DNA from 3 places in the Shewanella pealeana ATCC 700345 genome. Region 3 is predicted to be linked to each of the others. Evidence: riboswitches for the same ligand, from Rfam matches in the RefSeq annotation. Region 3 holds a riboswitch; each other region holds the start of a gene.
The links. Region 3 has a riboswitch for lysine ahead of SPEA_RS17210 (Na+/H+ antiporter NhaC family protein). Riboswitches for the same ligand answer to the same signal wherever they lie in the genome.

Region 1 (6,682 bases), 510 kb from region 3:
CTTGAATGGCATACACTCAAGGCCGGTAGCCCACTGCAAGATGTTGCCAGCTTTGAGGCGGCAGCGCTTAAGAAGCACGGCGTCGATCTTGCTGCGGTTCCACCTCGCTATAAGTCGACCTACTTTGCCCACGCTTTCCCAGGTGGTTACTCTGCAAGCTACTACGCTTATATGTGGAGTGAAATCTTAGCGGCAGATGCCTTCGCCTACGTACAAACACAGGGCGGCTTAAATCGCGAAATAGGTATGAAGTTTAGAAAGACCATTCGTGAAGTGGGCAACACCGTTGCGCCTATGGATGCCTATAAGGCTTTCAGAGGCCAAGAGCCAACAACCGATGCCTTGTTAGAGCGTCGTGGCTTAAACTAAGGCTAAGTCAGTTTATTGCTTGCCGATGTCATGATAAATGGCTCCCTTTAAAGGGAGCTTTTTTTATGGCTGAGCTAGATAAATTCAGCCCACAAAAAAACCGCTCGATAAGGAGCGGCTTTAGGAGAGTCGATTAGATTTTATAAGCAGCGACTAATACAAGCAGTATAGCGCTAGCAGTATAGCGCTAGCAGTATAGCGCTAGCAGTATAGAATCACCTTCTCATGCAATTTAGATTATAAACCCTTACTGTTTACACGCTGCATCTGGCGAACATGCCTTGATGCGCAGTACGATAATGCTAATCACAAACAGTACGCTACAAGCTATTAGGCCAGCTGTTACTGACTCAGTGAAGCCCAGTACTAAGTAACCTACCAAGCTAATGCCTGCAACGATTAAGGCATAAGGTAACTGAGTCATCACGTGGTCAATATGGTGACAGTTTGCACCTGTTGACGACAAAATCGTGGTATCAGAAATCGGTGAACAGTGGTCACCAAATACCGCACCAGCGAGTACTGACGCAAGCATAGGTAGCATCATTCCGGTATGACTACCCATCGCCATATCGGCAGCGATTGGTAACATGATACCGAAGGTACCCCAGCTGGTACCGGTCGAGAATGCGGTTAGGCCTGCAAGAATAAATAGCACGGCAGGTAACATAGCAAAAGGAATATTGCCTGTTGCTAAGCTCGCCATATATTTACCGGTTTCAAGCTGACCAATCACACCGGCGATTGTCCAAGCAAACAGTAGAATATAAATCGCAGGTAGCATCGACTTAGCACCTTCAAACAGCCCTTTAGCGATCATCAATTTCTCTACGCCTTGGTAGATAACCAAAGCTAAAGTAACCGCTAGACCAATTGCAGCACCGAAGAACAATGATGAACCCACATCGGTATTTTCGAATGCACCAATTAGGCTAAATGCTTGGCCCTTTGCCGCTAGCGCATCGCCGCCGCTGCTAACCATAAAGTAGAAAGTGGCAAACACTAATACTGTGATAGGTAGGAATAGCCCCATGATCTTACCGGTATCCGCTTCTGGTAAGTCTGAATTGGCTCCTGGTGGTAGACCTTTAGATTCGTCATAAAGCTCGCCCTTCTGCGCTTTTAATTCATGTTGGCGCATTGGACCAATATCTAGACCCATCAAGGCAACACAAAGTAGCAGCAAGAGTGCAAAAATGGCGTAGAAGTTCATTGGGATCATCTGTACGAACACACTTAAGTGTCCTGTATCTGTGAAGCCGTGAGCCGTAAGAATGCCGCCAATCAAGGCGATAATATAAGCCCCCCAGCTCGATACTGGCGAGATAACACAAATCGGCGCTGCTGTAGAATCAAGCAGGTAAGCGAGTTTGCTGCGTGAGATGTAGTAACGGTCGGTCAGTGGTCTGGCGACGCTACCCACAACTAAGCTGTTAAAGTAGTCATCGATAAACACAACACAACCTAAGAACATAGTCAGTAGTTTAGCATCACGTTTATTGCGGATATGGGTACGAGCCCAATCGGCAAAGGCTCTGGCCGAGCCACTAACGGTGATTAGCGCGGTGATCATTCCAAGTAACACTAAGAAACCAAGAATATATAGGTTCCAACTGTTCAAGGCGCCATCATCCCAAACCAGAGCTGACACCTTTTCACCAAGGTACTGCGCTGTTTGCATGGCAGAGAAATCGGTAAGCAGCAATGCCCCCAATACGATACCCACACCCAAAGACAGTAAAACACGGCGCGTTAACATCGCCAGTACGATTGCCACTACCGGAGGCAGTAGCGACAGAGCCGAATCGGCATAGCTTATAATTGTCATTTTTTAATTTCTTCGCTAAATACGAATGGAGGCCGACTGAACTGGTGGGATATAGCATAGATATCTGTTTACACCTGCCCTATCAGTAGCGCTCCATAGCCATATTAATGGTTCGTCATTAATATAAAAATTCTTATCTTCCAGATAAGAAATACTATGGCAGTGCTGTCCCTATTTGGTCACAGCCCCAGCAACTAGCCCCGATATGCTATGTCACTTCGGCATCAAATCCTTTCTCGATAGATCAGCGGCATCACCCTACTTATCGATACTGATATTTAATGCACCTCTACTTCTCAGGACGCAATTTAAGGCTAGCTCAAAAAGCGTGACGGACATAAAAACATAAGCGGCTTTAGAGATGCTACCCTAAAGCCGCTTATCGTGACACAGATCACGAACAATACCAAATTAACTCACATCCACTAACAAGCTGACTACTAGTGTGAAACAACTTCACGCTGCATAGGTGTTGCACAGGATATAATCATTAGATTAAAGCTTGGCTAATAATTCAGGTACCGCTTCAAACAGATCCGCCTCTAAACCGTAATCCGCAATTTGGAAAATCGGCGCCTCAGGGTCTTTGTTAATTGCCACTATCACCTTAGAGTCTTTCATGCCTGCTAAGTGTTGGATAGCACCAGAAATACCGACGGCAATATACAAGTCAGGCGCAACTATCTTACCAGTCTGACCCACCTGTAAGTCGTTTGGTACAAAGCCTGCGTCAACTGCAGCGCGAGATGCACCAACGGCGCCACCTAGCTTATCTGCTAGTTGCTCAAGAATACCAAAGTTTTCGCTGTTACCTAGGGCACGGCCGCCTGAAACAACTACCGACGCACTGCCTAGCTCTGGACGCTCAGATTCAGTTAGGCTCTGTTCAACAAACTCAGATTGTGCCGCCATGTCTTGGGCAAGGGGCACACGCTCTGCATTGCCATCTGTTGCGACAGCATCAAACGCACTCGAACGTACCGTCATCACTTTCTTATCGTCTAGGCTCTGAACCGTTGCAAGCACGCTACCGGCGTAGATAGGACGGACGAATGTATCGCTGCTAACCACTTCTACAACTTCTGAGAGTTGAGACACATCCAAAAGTGCAGCCACTCGCGGCAGCACATCTTTACCAAAACTTGAGGCTGGCGCTAACACATGCTCATAATCAGACGCGACGCCAAGCACTAGTTCAGAAATATTTTCAGCGAGATGATTGGCATACGATGCTGAATCGGCAAGCAGTACATTACGCACACCTGTTAACTGTTGCGCTTCGCTTGCCACGCCATCACAGTTATGTCCGACTACTAATACGTCTATATCTCCACCAATGGCTTGACCGCATGCAACCACTTTAGCGGTATCTAGCTTTAAACTGGCGTTATCGTGTTCTGCTAATATTAAAATTGCCATTAGATCACCTTCGCTTCATTCTTTAACTTTTCAACCAACTCTTCTACAGACGCAACCATCACACCACCGCTACGCTCAGCTGGTGGGGCAACCTTAAGGATATTCTGGTGAGACTTAAGGGTGACATCAAAATCTGCTGGTGTCAGAGCTTCAAGAGGTTTGCGCTTTGCTTTCATAATATTAGGAAGCTTGGCATAGCGTGGCTCATTTAGACGAAGGTCCGCAGTCACAACCGCTGGCAGTGGCAACCTGATTGTTTGTAGGCCACCATCGATTTCACGGATCACAACGAGCTTATCACCATCGAGTTTAACTTCTGAGGCAAACGTTGCTTGTGGCATCTTGGCAATAGCGGCAAGCATCTGTCCGGTTTGATTGTTATCACCGTCAATTGACTGCTTACCTAAGATAACCAACTCTGCCTGCTCTTTTTGTTGCACAGCATGAATCAGCTTGGCGATCGACAGCGGCACTAAGTCCTCTTCTGTTTCGATATGAATGGCACGGTCTGCTCCCAACGCAAGCGCTGTTCTTAACTGCTCTTGGGATGCTTTAGGGCCGATGCTTAATACGACAATTTCAGAGGCGCTTCCTGCTTCCTTTAAACGAACGGCTTCTTCAACGGCAATTTCACAAAAAGGGTTAATCGCCATTTTTAGGTTTGCGGTATCAACACCAGTATTGTCAGCATTAACCCTGACTTTTACATTGGCATCGACGACACGTTTAACTGGCACCAATACTTTCATAGGGCTTCCTTCTTACGTCTCTTATAATGTTCGAAATTAAGTAACGAGCCACAGGTATAACGCTGTTGCGACTATTACCGAAATTAAAGCCACTTTACGTGCTGTTAACGTTAACGTCAACCAAGTTTCAAACACCTGTCCACCCAGCTTGACACAACATAAGCCTTTATTGAATTAAACACTCTTAAAACATTTATTAACCCACAATGATAGTTAAGTTATTCATATTAACGATTTAACGATATAAATAATTCAAAAATAATATTTGATCCTTATCCAAATAGTTTCTATTATTTAAGCCAATAGAGTTATTACCTATCTTATTCTTAATTGGACCTAAATAATTATGAGCGATTTTCTTGAAATATTGACACATGGTCGTCGTTTTAAAGCTGCAGTGAAAGACTTGTCACTAAATGATTTAAAAGAACTATCAGTGAAGTTAGAAAAAATCATTGAAGAAAAATCTTCTCAAGATGCTGCAGAACAAGAAGCGATGGCTGAGCGTAATGCTAAAATCGAAGAGATCCGTAAGCAAATGGAAGCTATCGGTTTATCTGTTGACGATATTGGTGGCGCTGCCGTTAAAGCCGCTCCTAAGAAGCGTGCTCCTCGTCCAGCTAAATATCAAATTGAAGTTGATGGCGAAATGGTACAGTGGACTGGTCAAGGCCGTATGCCAACTGTATTTAAGAACCAACTTGAGAACGGCCGTACAATGGAAGACTTCTTGATCTAATATCGAGTCATCCAAACTAAGAGCCCTGCGATTGCGGGGCTTTTTCATTTTAGGTTAAAATTTTCACATTGGTCGTTACAATTACTGCTTAGTCATTGTTAATAAGTTAGGATATGCTCATCATTTCCCTGTTTATCTAACAATAATAAGTAGAATAATGCGTAAACATATAATCACATCTCCTATCGCTTTACTTAGCTTGTTATATAGCCAAGCGCTATTTGCTAATGAGCAATTGTCCGACAACACCCCCAGACTCACGGCATTAAGCCATGCAAACCTGATGCTGGCACCAGGCAACATGCTAAAAGATGCTACCCTATTGATTGAAAACAATAAAATCAAAGCCGTCATTAAGGATAACGATATTCCCGATGGGGCATTTGAAATAGATTTGTCGGGGCACACTATATATTCAGGCTTTATTGATCCCTTTACTGAATATGCCATCGACTATGAAAGAGAGATTCAAGATAAATCAGGCCCCGTATATGAAATTAAACGTATCGGCGGTAACGCAAGCAATGGTGCAATCCATTCAGAGATGCAGTGGTTCAATTATGTCTATCCAGATAAAGAACAAGCAAAGAAATGGGTTGATAATGGTTTTACCAGTGTCCAGTCTAGCTATTTAGATGGAATATTTCGCGGGCAGGGTGTGACATTATCGTTAGCCAATAAGAAGGCTAATGATGTTATTTATAATGCACATACGAGCCAATTTATGGCCTTTAACAAAGGCTCTTCTGTTCAAGATTATCCACAATCTTTAATGGGCAGTATGGCATTAATTAGACAAACCTTGTCCGATGCAAACTGGTATAACCAAAATAAGAATAAAAGTTCTGGAGAGACGGTTGAGTTTAATATTGCATTTGAGCGGCTAGCCGACGCCAAAAAGCAAAGTTTCATCTTTGAAACTAAAAACCTCAATAATCAGCTCAGAGCTGCTCAATTATTAAACCAACATGAGTTAAGCGGCAGCCTAATTGGCAATGGTCGTGAATATGCAAGATTAACGGAATTAAAGTCCTACCCTTTCAGCCTCGTCCTGCCACTTAATTATCCCGCCGCACCTGAAATAATCGACGGTGATAGTGAGCGTGAAGTCAGCCTAGCTCAATTAAGGCATTGGGAGCGCGCCCCAAGTAATTTAGCCAAGGTTGCAGATGCCGAAATTCCGTTCGCATTAACTCAATACGGAATAGAGTCTGATAAATTTTGGCCAAGGCTTAAATTAGCCGTTGAAAGAGGTTTGTCTGAAGAAGCGGCCCTAGCCGCATTAACCACCGACGCCGCTGAAATATCAGGGATCGATCATTTAGCGGGTAAACTCGAACCTGGCTTTATGGCAGACTTGGTCATCAGCGACGGTAATATTTTCGATGACGGTAAGATTGTCAGTATCTGGTTACAGGGTGAAGAGCGCCAGCTTATCAATCGCAATAGAGCCCTACTCGACAAGCCCTATCAGCTGCAGCTTAACGAGCTGGCCTTCGATCTCAACATTAGCCAATCTCCGTCTTTAAGTGGTACGCTTTCTAGCGGTGAGAATACCATTGAGCTAGCCAACCTTGA
Region 2 (6,682 bases), 2.1 Mb from region 3:
ATCTTTGCCTATGATCTTGACGCCTGTTGCAACGTCTCAGGCTTCCTCTGCACTACCTGGTGGCACTGAGCCACTTACCATCGAACGTATGTATGCTTCTCCTGCACTTGCTGGCAGTAGCCCTCGTGGGTTAAAGCTGTCACCGGACGGTAAGCGCGTCACCTACCTTGCTGGGCGTAAAGATGACCAGCACCTGTATGACTTGTGGCAGATGGATGTGGCCAGTGGCAAACAAAGCGTGCTGATTAACGCCGATAAGCTGGAAGCGGGCGAATTGTCTGATGAAGAAAAGGCGCGCCGCGAGCGTCAGCGTATTTATGGTCAGGGGATCATGGAATACTTTTGGTCTGACGATGGCGAGGCGGTTTTAATCCCTGCTGCGGGCTTGCTGTACTACTACTCGGTCAATGACAACAAGGTCAAACTGCTTGAAACGGGTGAGGGCTTTGCTACCGATGCTCGACTCTCGCCTAAAGGCCACTTTGTGTCGTTTGTACGTGAGCAAAATTTGTATGTGTTGGACTTAAAAAGCCACAAGATCACCGCATTAACCACAGATGGCGGCGGCGCGATTAAAAACGCTATGGCCGAGTTTGTTGCTCAAGAAGAGATGGGCAGAATGACGGGCTATTGGTGGGCGCCCGACGAGTCGGCGATTGCCTACACTCGCATCGATGAGTCGAGCGTAGAGTTAGTCACCCGTAATGAAATATATGCCGACGGTATTAAGCTGGCCGAGCAGCGTTATCCCTACGCTGGTGAGAATAATGTCAAGGTTGAGCTTGGTGTGGTTACCCTTAAAGATAAAAAAGTCGCTTGGGTCGATTTAGGTAAAGATACCGATATCTATCTGCCACGGGTTAAGTGGCTGCCAGACAGCAAGCATTTGTCTTATCAGTGGCAGAGCCGCGATCAACAGGCGCTGGATCTGCGCATTGTCGCAATTGATGATATAAAAAACGATAAAGACTTGGTGCAAGAGCGCAGCAAAGCTTGGGTAAACCTTAATGACGACCTGCACTTTTTAAAGCAGCAAAAGGCATTTATCTGGGCATCTGAACGTGATGGCTTTAATCACCTGTATTTGATTGGCTTAGACGGCAAAGTGATCCGTCAGCTAACCTCGGGTGATTGGGCGGTCGATGCGGTTGAATATGTCGATGAAAAAGCCGGTGACGTTTACTTTACTGGCCGCAAGACTAAGGTGACTGAAAAGCAGCTTTATCGGGTGGCATTAGCGGGGGGCAAAGTTGAGTCCATCAGTCAGCGCAGTGGCATGCATTCCACGGTATTTGCCGACAATAACCCCGTGTACCTAGATTACTTCAGCAGCTTGTCACAACCACCGCAGGTGAGTCTGCATGATCAAAGTGGTGAACGCCTGGCTTGGGTTGAGCAAAACGAAGTGAAAAAGGGTCATCCACTCTATGACTACTTTGGTTTGTGGCAGTTGCCGGAATTTGGTGAGCTAAAGGCTGAAGACGGTCAAATGTTGCAATATCGCATGTTCAAGCCAACTAACTTTGATGCTAACAAACAGTATCCCGTGGTCGTTCGGGTTTATGGTGGGCCGCATGCGCAGCTGGTGGTCAATAGCTGGAGTCATCAAGACTACTTTACTCAGCATCTTTTGCAGCAAGGCTACATTGTTTATCAGCTAGATAATCGCGGCTCGGCACACCGTGGTACCCAGTTTGAGTATGTGATCTATAAGCAGCTCGGCGAGGTTGAAGTGAACGACCAAAAGGCCGGTGTGGATTACCTGCGCACATTACCTTTCGTCGATAGCGATAACATTGCTATTTATGGCCACAGTTATGGCGGCTATATGGCGCTGATGAGTATTTTTAAGGCGCCAGATTACTTCAAAGCGGCGATTTCAGGCGCGCCAGTATCTGACTGGTCTTTGTATGATACTCACTATACAGAGCGTTATATGGGGCATCCTGAAACCAATGCTAAGGGATATAAGGCCAGTAGCGTGCTGCCTTATGTTGGCGGCTATCAGTCAGGCCTATTGATGTATCATGGCATGGCCGATGACAATGTATTGTTTGAGAACAGTACCAGAGTTTATAAGGCGTTGCAGGATGAGGGTAAGTTATTTCAGATGATCGATTACCCGGGATCGAAGCACTCGATGCGTGGTGAGAAGGTGAGAGTACATTTATATCACTCACTAGCCGATTTTTTAAATCGAGAGCTTAAGCAGTAATAACACAATGGCTAGTGTGATATAAATCGGGCGTTGCTACTGTTAATTGCGATTAATAGAATGCAATTAGTAGACCACGCCTTTTTTATTAAGGTTAATTTGAAATTAAATATCATTAATAAGAACAAAGCTTGGCTCGAATCGAGAACTGTATTTATTTTGCTTGCCAGTGAAAAGGCGTAGCGCAGAATTAATATGAAATACTATTACTTTGTAGGTATCTGATTGAGCTAAATATCATTTTTAATGGCTGACTATTAAGTTTCTTGCCGAGTAAAGTTCAGTTTTATTTAAGTCTATACTCTAATCTAACCGCTAATAAATATGCATGTTGGCACAAAGGTATCTAAATCTGGGCATAAAAAAAGCCAGTCAATCGACTGGCTTTTTATTTATATGTACTGCTTACAGTACATATAACGGAGCTTAGAATTAATCTTCTAAGCTACCGCAGAAACGGTAACCTTCACCGTGGATTGTTGCGATGATTTCTGGCGTATCAGGCAAGCTCTCGAAGTGCTTACGGATACGACGGATAGTCACGTCAACAGTACGGTCGTGTGGCTTAAGCTCACGGCCAGTCATCTTCATTAGAAGGTCTGCGCGGCTTAGGATCTTACCTGGGTTTTCAACAAAGTGAAGCATAGCGCGGAATTCGCTGCGTGGTAGCTTGTATGACTCACCTTGTGGGCTAACTAGAGAGCGGCTGTTGATTTCAAGGCTCCAACCGTTGAAACGGTAGAACTCAACTGCACTTTTCTCTTCTGAATCTGTACCTGTGCTATTAACGCGAGTTAATAGGTTACGAGCACGGATTGTCAATTCACGTGGGTTGAATGGCTTAGTGATATAATCATCAGCACCAATTTCAAGACCCAAGATCTTATCAACTTCGTTATCACGGCCCGTTAGGAAGATTAGACCGATATTATTAATTTCACGAAGCTCACGAGCTAGTAAAAGACCGTTCTTACCTGGTAAGTTAATATCCATAACCACCAAGTTAACTTTGTTGTCTTGCATAGCCTTATGCATTTCAGCGCCGTCATTGGCTTCAGTTACCACATATCCTTCTGCTTCAAAAATACTTCTAAGTGTGTTTCTTGTTACTGCTTCATCTTCAACAATCAGAATGTGCGGGTTTTGCATATTAATTACCTAATTTCTGTCAATTCTAACCATGAGTATAAAAAGTTTATACTCCATCTAGTTATGCTGATAATTCACTGATACACGTAGGTGCTTTCAAATTTGGTTCGAAACAGCAACACACTGCATGATAAGCAAAGTATGGGTATCTCACATATGGAAAAACGTGAACTGTATAAACTTTGATTAACGATAGTAGAAAAAAGTTCCTTACTTACCGTTTTGTATGAAGTTTAAATGTTAAATCAAACATAGATCACATTTGATACTGCTGTGTGGATTACTCTTCTATCTGTTTCAGATATGTGTAACAAAATGTGTTCGTTACATGTATCAGTATGAGTTAATCAACAAACCCTATTGTACTCGTTTTAGGCATTTGTTAACAAATGAAATGTTAACAAAATTGCTCAACGATATGATTTGGATCACTTTTTGAAAACTATATCATTGATTTTATTGTGTTTGATAAATTCGCTAATAGTGATATACATCACAAGGTTAGGAAGCGCTTACGAGTTTGCTATAATAATTACACCTAAATCGGAGAAATTGTTAGCAATGAGCAACTCAGTAGATAGCCTTTGGCACTATTATAAACAAACCGAATTCTTGTTTTCTCAGACATTATCCGCTCAATTATCCTTCGCAATTATCACCGCATACAACCCTAAAGGAGAGGTTCTCTCTCCTTGTCAAAATGGCCTTCTAGACCGAAAACTGCAGCATGAAATACATCAACTAGGCCTACCTTATCGCTCTATGGTCGGTGCTTCCCAAGATGGAAGACATATGGAGAAAAGCTGGGCAGTTTCTACCGATAAGCACTCGGCGATACAGCTTGGCCGTCTGTTCAATCAAAATGCTATCTATACCCAAACAACTTCAATATGCAGGATTCAGCATGTCGAGAAGTGACAGAGTTCAAGGCATGAAATTGTAGGACTAGTTATTCTAATTCAATATTTCATAACGCAGAAAAATGTTGCTTCTCTCCGTGCCCTACGGGAGTTCCCGTAGAATACCTGCACTGCGTTAGTGATATCGGTAAGGGAATAACCATTATCCTCAATCACTGCCTTATTCAGCTATCCTACGGGAGCTCTGAAACGAGCATCTTGAGGTAGCTTGGGTATATTATGTCGAAGCTGACCGTTTACAGTTAGTTCCCTGCTTAATGCCTAAGCAAGAAGCCTTTCTAGGCGCATTCTCGCCACGAGTGCGCAGAGTAGTAGACTTGCCTGATATTGAGTAAAATTAAATCATCTTAGATTTCCGTTGACTTAATTGGTTATTTTTTGATATTTTTTAATCTGTTATTTTGTATACAAAGCAGACTTTCTTCGCTAGTTCGATAGGACGTTACAGCTATACAAGATAAGTGCAGAAGAGGAGCGTTAACTAGGTAGTAAGTTTGAGGGGACCAAAACCCTTTGATGACTTATGAGGGAGATTAACGCCGAGATATTTAAAGCCATTTGGACGGGCTTGAATGTTGGTTGTACAGGCTGAATCCTGTCGATTGTCACCTATGTTTATTATGGTGGAGAGCTTCTGGTGACGATCGCTGTTTCCCCACTCTATGGGGGACATATCATAGCACCAGGCTCTTCGAACGAAGTTAGTTCGGAGCTTATTCATGTTAGTTTTTCAAAATACCCATTCTCGTCAATGCCTGCCGTGCCTATTATGCGTGGAGGCAGCGTTATGTCTTTAGAATCTGTTGTTAGCTTAAATGTTGCCAAGTTTGGTGGTACCTCTGTTGCCGACTATGACGCAATGCAGCGCTGCGCCGATATCATTATTGCTAATCCACAAACTCGAGTCGTGGTGGTGAGTGCATCGAGCGGGGTGACTAATCAGCTAGTCGCCTTGACCCAAGCCGAAACCAGTGTTGAAGAATCTAAAGCCTTGATCAAGAAGATCGCTTCGATTCAATATCAAATCCTCGATAAGCTGGGGAACCCGAGCGATGTGGCGGCAAGAATTGATCACATTCTCAGCCATATCTCGACCCTAAGTGAGCGCTTAAAGCTGACTCGTAGCAAGGCGGTGATGGATGAACTCTTATCTCAAGGTGAGATGTGCTCTTCAGTATTTTTTGCCGCGGTACTGCGGGAGAAAGGCGCTAGTGCATCGGCTTTCGATGTGCGCCAAGTGCTGAGAACCGACAGTCATCATGGACGCGCCGAGCCGCAAATCGAAATGATCGCCGAGTTGGCTAAGCAGCATCTAGAGCCTTTATTATGCGATCAAGTTATCGTCACTCAAGGGTTTGTGGGCGCCGATAGCGAAGGCAACACCACAACCCTAGGCCGTGGTGGTAGTGATTACTCTGCCGCGTTGTTAGCCGAGGCGCTGCAAGCCGATGCGGTAGAGATCTGGACCGATGTTGCGGGGATCTATACTACCGACCCTCGTCTGGCCCCTAATGCTCGCCCAATCCCTGAGATTAGCTTTAACGAAGCGGCTGAGATGGCAACGTTTGGTGCTAAGGTGCTTCACCCTGCAACCATTTTACCGGCAGTGAGACAGAAGATTCAGGTCTTCGTTGGCTCTAGTTGGGCACCGGAGCAAGGTGGCACTTGGATCCGTCATCAGGTTAAAAGTGAGCCTGTGTATCGCGCCGTAGCGGTGCGCCGAGACCAAACCTTGCTAAATCTCCATAGCCTACAGATGCTACATGCTCAAGGTTTCCTTGCCGAGACGTTTGCGACACTGGCAAAGCATAAGATCAGTGTCGACTTGATCACCACATCTGAGGTGAACGTAGCACTGACACTCGATAAAACAGGCTCGGACTCGAGCGGTCAAGGTTTATTGAGTGAGGCGTTGCTGCAAGAGTTATCGCAACATTGCCGCGTTAGAGTCGAAGAGGGCTTAGCTCTGGTTGCCGTTATTGGCAACAATATCGCTTCAACAGCAGGGGTATGTCGCCGCGTATTTGAAGTATTAGAGACTTACAATGTTCGTATGATCTGCCAAGGGGCGAGCCCACATAATCTGTGTATCTTGGTGGATGAAGCTGAGGCTGCTAATGTTATTGGCGCTTTGCATGAAAACTTGTTTGAAGCCTAGTTAACAGTCGACGCGAACAGGAAGTAGAGCCTTTTATGAAATTTACCCAATCTAGCCTAAGAGTGGGAGAGTTGGCGACTGGGCAGGAGCTGAGCGTTCCTGTTTACCGGATCCCAGCCCAAGACCTCGATGCGCCGAGCGTATTTATCCAAGCCAATGTTCATGGCGCCGAGGTGCAAGGTAACGCGGTAATTTTTCAGTTAATGAAGCAACTGGAAAAGCTGGATGTCAGGGGCGAGG
Region 3 (6,682 bases):
GGCAGTTCTGTAGAAACTAAAATTGAGTTAATAAATCATACCATAGAAGATGGTCAAATTAGCTTCGAGTTTCAGGCTATTAATGAAGACGGTGTAATAATAGAGGGCCTGCAAAAGGCTGAAGCTAAGTTCGCCATACAAACTGAAAAAGGTATTGGATTAAGTCGTTCAGGTGAAGGCACTCTTGGCGGCTATGGCACTTTTGATGCGACAAAAGATAGCAATCCTGAAGGCGCCTCATTAGCTATTAATGAAGCGGGTAATTATAGCTTTGTTATGCCGATGGAGCATGTGAAGGCGGGAGACACAGGGATTGTTTGGTTGCGCGTCGGAGGAGCTGAAGTTAATGATACTGTTTCGATTGCCCGCAGTATGCCACTAATCGTCGACAAACCTGATGCATTGCATACAACAACCACAGAGACCTGCTATTCATGCCATGTGGATTACGGTACATCTGATTTCCCTCATCCTAGTTATACGGCTATCGATCTAGAGGGCAAGGTCGATTTCGTTGCAGGTTGTATGGTCTGTCATGGCAATATTTCCCGTAATGAGGAAAATGGTGGTTATGCGAAAAATACTCTGCAAAAAATAGGTCATATTAATCATCAATCATTCGAACGTGATTTCCAAGTGACTAACTGCTCTACCTGCCACGCAGAGCCTGTAATGAACACGAGCATAGCGGGTAATGGCTGTGTTGATTGTCACGCATCGGGCGCCGTCCTGAATGATAAGATTGCCGCTTTTGCCGACGATGTCGATGTACGCGAACTCCACGCGACTAAATCAGGGCTTGTAGAGCGTCAACAGATCCGCGAGTCACATACTACGACCCTATCAGCCCCTTACTGGGACAAGGATGTTACTTGGACTGATAAACCAACAGGAGCTGTTTGTACTGACCTGAAGTTGTTTAAAATCGAAGGTGAAACTCAAACTCAGCTTAATATTGCTAATTTATATGGCGATAAGTTGAGCTATGCAGGCGCTTATATTCATGGTTATGACAGTAAGCACAATACCCTTGTTGGTAGAGCCAATGCCTATGGTGCTCATCAATATGTTGAGCGTGAAGACGGTACGCGTTCAGTCTGTTACCCAGATCTTGTAACGGGTTTTGCAAACTCAAATCTATCTGCGAGCTCTAGAGTCACCTTTGACATGAATGACGGTATGGACCCGGGCTATTCCGGCGTGACATTGACATCTTATTCAGATGTTGTTTCGACTGATATTTATGATCCTGCGGTTACAGTGCCAACATTTACACCTGAAGGTAAGTATGATCGTCGTCTTGCTGTCACCAATGATAGTTGTACTAGCTGTCATAACAGTGAGAGTAACTATCATAAAAATGGTAGCTATCAAGAGGGGGGCATAGATTGTGTTGCGTGTCATAACAATGGCCAAGACCGCAAGTCAAAAATGTCTGCACCAGGATTTGGTCCTATGGTCCACAGCATGCATTGGGGGGTAGGCAACACGGTAAATGATGACGATGGCATTGCTAACTCAGCTGCTAAGCTTAATGCTGAAAACTGTGTCGCATGTCACGCCGATGGTATCGACCTTTATGCCGTACCAAACCAGTATATTCGTTCACAAGCTTATCACGCTGGCGATACCACTAAGATGTCTAGCCCAGTATTAGCTAACTGTTATGCCTGTCATGACAGCGACCAAGCTTTAAACCATATGGTTCAAAATGGCGGAGAGCTAAGTGCCGAGAAAGGTGCTGGTGATGATGGTGAGTGGTACACAGCGCCAACATCTGAATCTTGTGCAACCTGTCACGCCACAGGTAAGACATTTGCCATCGAGAAATACCACGTGTTTGAGCGGTAGGTAAGCGTGTATTGGGCTGACAGGTAACTCTGGTCGGTATCTGACGCACTTCACCCTTAGCATGTCCCTGCAGATTGTCTAAAGGTAGATAGTGGAGTTTAACCGCCGCCCTAGATACGTAAATTTAACGCACATGCCAAGGCCCTTCGGGGCCTTTTTACTTTAAGCCTGCTACGTCGGTCGGTGGATTACTTTGCTGTTAATTATCTGAAGATTATTTATGGTTTGTGAGCACCCACCGCACAGCTCTTAAATCCTAGGGGAGAATCTGAGTCTTGTGTGACCGAATGATGTTTTATCTATGGTAGGCAAGGCTCTTTATCTAGGGCTAGTCATTGCTGAGATACGGATTGTTCGACCGAATTCTCCGTCAATTCTCTTAGCTTCTGTCTGCTCTTAAAGTGGCAGACTTAAGAGTGACATTGGGTGCTTGGAGCCCGTGCCTGTGAGTTTACTAGTAGGAGGTTGAAAAATTACCGATAAGCTGGTTATCACCATTAATGATTTTACCTTGGCAGGTTTCATCACAATAGATAAAGTCTATATTTCTGTCTACGACATTGCCTTTCACTAGAACATGACGCAATAGTACATCACCATTTAACTGGTGGATTAGTGCATTCCAAGAAATGTTATCTTTAAAAATATTAAAATTTACTCTCATTTATACCCTTTTTTTGGTTATTTTAGTTTGTGCTGATTTCTTTTTTGATTGGTGAAACCAAAATCGTTTTGGACCCGATGTACGAGACATAGTTAACCTTTTTTAAAATGATGACGTAAAAATAAGTAAAACTTAAAATTAGTCTTTATTTTTGATGTTTAATTTGGATTTATAAGAATATAACGAAGTGATTCAGAAACGTAATGACATATACAACAAGCAGATGATTGAAATGTTAATGTTTTCGCAGATACAGTATAAATGTTGATTAAAGCATTTTTGTTGAAGTTGATTTACTAACGTTAGTGTTTTGGCGTTAGTTTGAAATGACGTAAATGGTTATAAAACCATTTACGTCAACTTACGAAGTTACAGCGCGATTACGTTAGCTGCTTGAAGGCCTTTTTGACCTTGCTCTACTTCGAAAGATACTTTCTGGCCTTCAGCCAAAGTCTTGAAGCCGTCTGAAGTGATTGCACGGAAGTGAACGAATACGTCAGCGCCGCCGTTGTCTTGAGTAATGAAACCAAAACCTTTCTCTTCGTTAAACCATTTTACGATACCAGTTGTATTAGACATGTTGTGTCCCTTATATATTTAAATTCATAAAAAATTGTCGCATTATGCGATGCACTGAAAAATTGAATTATTTAATGTGATGATGAAGATAAGGGAAAACTGAGGATAACAACAATAACGAAGGAATTCTGATGTTTTACTTTTATGTTTCATTAATCACTCTCAATAGCAGAGCGAGATAAATAGTACCCGATAATTTAACGTTGTCCATATTTATTTTTAAGTTTTTTACAATAGCCTGTAGGTTCAGCCTGAAAAACGACCTGTGGCTTCCAGCTTTTGGACTGCACAATTTGAGGTTTTTTGTATTTAAGTACCTATATTTTTTAGATGTTATTAGTTTTGTAGTGTTTAGCTCATGGTGGTTGTGGTGATGAAAACCCGGAGCGCGTTACAAGTGCTTGGCAATAGAGGGCACTAAAAATGATAGCGGCTTGCACCACCAAAAATAAGCAGAATAGGCCTAATTCGGCCTATTTTAGATGATCACCCAAATCAGTTCGCTTGCTTTGGATACGCTAGATGAGCTCGGAAGAAATTGCGCTTAAATGCATCTCTAGTTCATCTTCGGTTTTAGGTAACGAATCTAACTCAAAGGTGAGTGGCTTACTACCATTGAGCATGAATACTGAGTTGGCACCGTGATCATAGTGAAACCATTTCCCATTAACGCATAGATCGGTATAACAATTTGGTAGTAATTCCATAGGGTACCTCTATATTTTTGGTTTCATTATTAGAATTATTGCTATTCACAGCAGTAAAAGCTGTGCTTGCGTGAGCCGGTCGGTGTAGTTGTAAATGCTGTTTGTGATCGAGCTCACCTTTATATGACCCGAAAAGGCGTAGGTGCTCATTGATCTAAATCAATCCTGAGAGAGTTAGCCGTTTTTCCTTTTTATAGTGGCGATATAAATCACTGAATTTGATGGCTAGAGGGTGCTTAGGTAGAGCAATATTCCGTCAGATTGAATGTTATACCTCTTTATGGCTAAGATGGTCCCCTCCGCACGTCGTTGCACGACGTATGAGTGAGTTTGTGCTAGTTAACGCTATTTTGTAGTGTGAAAATCAACCACTAAGTGGGGAGGGGCATACCTTAGAGGATGATTGAATAAATATTCTTGCAACTCACAAATCTATGAGTATTATCTAGGCTTAATCCTTTGAGTAGAGGCGCGCTGCCTAAAAGTATCCAGATAGAGGGTGACACCTAAGACATCTGGGGAAAGGAGTCAGCGCCGAAGTTATTGTTGCGTCATCAACAATCGCTGGGTCTGCATTTAACAGATGCAGGACTGCCATAGTTATGTTGTCTATGGAGCGCTACCTAAAGGGGTAAGAAGTATTATTTCGACTGAAATCTGTTTCTCTATCCTTTTGGTAGATCTCCACCTAAATAATAGGTGTTACGAGATCATGAGTTTAGTTCAATATTCCGATTCCCTGCTGTCGGTGGTGCCACCACTGTTAGCCGTTATCCTCGCCATTACGACCCGCCGTGTACTGCTATCCTTAGGGGTTGGTATTCTTGCCGGTGCCATACTGTTAAACAGCTATAATCCGCTGAATGCACTTCACTATCTGTTTAATATTGTCTCCGGGATCTTTTGGGCCGATGGCGCTATCAATAGCGGCAACGTCAATATGTTACTGTTTATGTTGCTGCTCGGTGGTTTGATCAGCCTGATGACGGCTACGGGGGCGACCAGAGCCTTTGCTGAGTGGGGAGTGCGTCGTTGTAAAGACCGCCGCAGTGCCAATATGCTTACCGGCTTAATGGTCTTTGCCTTCTTTATCGATGACTTTTTTCACAGTTTGTCAGTTGGCCCTATCTGCCGCCCGGTAACGGATAGATTCCAGATCTCGCGGGCAAAGCTGGCTTATCTGCTGGATTCAACTGCCGCGCCTGTGTGCGTCATCATGCCGATCTCCTCTTGGGGCGCATTTATCATTGCGATCTTAGGCGGTATTTTGGTGACAAATGGTATTACCGATATCAGCCCTATTGCCATGTTTGTACAGATGATCCCAATGAACCTATATGCGGTGTTTACTCTGTTAATGGTACTTGTCGTCATTGCTTTTCAGCTCGACATTGGCCCTATGCGTCAACATGAACGTTGGGCGCAAGAGGGCAAGCTGTGGGATGAGTCTAAAGGACGCCCTAAAGGGCTTGAAATCACCACCGAGGGGCAAGGCCGTGGTGGCATGATTGATATGGTCTTACCTATTGCGACCTTAACCCTGTCGAGCATCTTCTTCATGGTGATGAGTGGCGCCGATGCCCTGTCGGCTAAGGGCCAAGCGTTTAGCTTGATAGGCTCTCTTGAGCATACCGATGTGGGCTCGTCCTTGGTATATGCGGCGCTGTGTAGTCTTGCCGTCTCTATCGTGCTCGCCCTGCGATTAAAGTTGCCAGCAAAAACATGGTTATCTGCAGCGCCACAAGGTGTTCAGGCTATGATGCCTGCGATTATTATCCTGCTGTTTGCTTGGACAATTGGTACTGTGGTGAGCGATATGCAAACTGGCCAATACTTAGCAGCGTTGACTAAGAGCAGCATTCCGGTTCAGCTTCTACCAGCCTTAGTGTTTGTTTTAGCATGCGGGATGTCATTTGCCACCGGTACTAGCTGGGGCACGTTTGGCATCATGTTGCCACTGGCTGGTGATATCGCTATTGCCAGTGACGCAAGTCTATTAATGCCTATGCTTGCGGCGGTATTGGCTGGCTCTGTATTTGGTGACCATAGCTCACCTATATCGAGTACCAGTATCTTATCGGCGACAGGCGCGAGCTGTCATCATATGGACCATGTTATGACCCAGCTGCCCTATGCCGTTACGGTTGCCTTTGGTGCCTTCCTCGGTTATCTGGCGATGGGCATCACTGGCTCAACCCTTGCCGGTATTGCGGTGAGTAGCCTATGGTTTATCGCGAACTGTGTATTCCATCTTCGTCGTCATAAAAGACAGCAAATGCTACCAGCTAATGCATAGCCAGTTACCGAGGGTTTAACGCGAAAAGTTAACCCAAAGAAAAGGCCCTTTACGGGCCTTTTTTATTTTCAGTGTCTTGTCCTGAAATGTGTTTACACATTTAGGACTTTATAATGACTACACCAATACCAGCCCGCGTTAAGCGAACACAGCGAGATTATTCGTTAGGCTTTAAATTACAAGTTGTAGCTGCCGTAGAAAAAGGCGATATGACTTATAAACAAGCTCAAACAACCTATGGCATCCAAGGTCGCTCCACGGTACTTACTTGGCTTAGAAAGCACGGTAAGATGGACTGGACTCAACCAGTGAGAATGACTATGCCAAAAACAACTAAAGCTAAAGAAACCCCAGCTCAAAAGATTAAGCGCCTTGAAAAAGAGCTGGAAGATGAGCACTTACGTAATCTATTACTCAATGAAGCCGTTGATATTATTGATGCAGAATATGGAGCTGGCCTTAGAAAAAAGTACTTAGCCAGGGAGCGAGAAGTCTTCAAAAACAGAAAGTAACGAGCTTAAATCGCGCTTGTAAGCTTCTGGGTATAACAAGACAAGCTATCTATCAAAGAGAACGAAGAGCGAA

Region 1: it holds a riboswitch for lysine, as region 3 does, so the genes downstream of both, SPEA_RS15075 (Na+/H+ antiporter NhaC family protein) here and SPEA_RS17210 (Na+/H+ antiporter NhaC family protein) in region 3, are expected to answer to the same signal.
Region 2: it holds a riboswitch for lysine, as region 3 does, so the genes downstream of both, lysC (lysine-sensitive aspartokinase 3) here and SPEA_RS17210 (Na+/H+ antiporter NhaC family protein) in region 3, are expected to answer to the same signal.

What each region holds. Positions count from the first base shown of each region.
Region 1 is NC_009901.1:3,482,830-3,489,511, forward strand. It holds gene SPEA_RS15070 (M3 family metallopeptidase) at 1-369, shown strand, start outside; gene SPEA_RS15075 (Na+/H+ antiporter NhaC family protein) at 617-2,197, opposite strand; lysine riboswitch at 2,276-2,497, opposite strand; gene SPEA_RS15080 (electron transfer flavoprotein subunit alpha/FixB family protein) at 2,693-3,616, opposite strand; gene SPEA_RS15085 (electron transfer flavoprotein subunit beta/FixA family protein) at 3,616-4,365, opposite strand; gene SPEA_RS15090 (H-NS histone family protein) at 4,712-5,104, shown strand; gene SPEA_RS15095 (amidohydrolase family protein) at 5,262-6,682, shown strand, end outside.
Region 2 is NC_009901.1:907,824-914,505, forward strand. It holds gene SPEA_RS03865 (S9 family peptidase) at 1-2,215, shown strand, start outside; gene arcA (two-component system response regulator ArcA) at 2,648-3,364, opposite strand; gene SPEA_RS03875 (DUF3293 domain-containing protein) at 3,926-4,282, shown strand; lysine riboswitch at 4,744-4,926, shown strand; gene lysC (lysine-sensitive aspartokinase 3) at 5,072-6,442, shown strand; gene SPEA_RS03885 (succinylglutamate desuccinylase/aspartoacylase family protein) at 6,478-6,682, shown strand, end outside.
Region 3 is NC_009901.1:3,996,028-4,002,709, reverse strand. It holds gene SPEA_RS17230 (multiheme c-type cytochrome) at 1-1,851, shown strand, start outside; gene SPEA_RS17225 (hypothetical protein) at 2,306-2,515, opposite strand; gene cspE (transcription antiterminator/RNA stability regulator CspE) at 2,885-3,094, opposite strand; gene SPEA_RS17215 (hypothetical protein) at 3,613-3,801, opposite strand; lysine riboswitch at 4,258-4,431, shown strand; gene SPEA_RS17210 (Na+/H+ antiporter NhaC family protein) at 4,514-6,097, shown strand; one part of gene SPEA_RS22845 (IS3-like element ISSpe1 family transposase) at 6,211-6,568, shown strand; one part of gene SPEA_RS22845 (IS3-like element ISSpe1 family transposase) at 6,568-6,682, shown strand, end outside.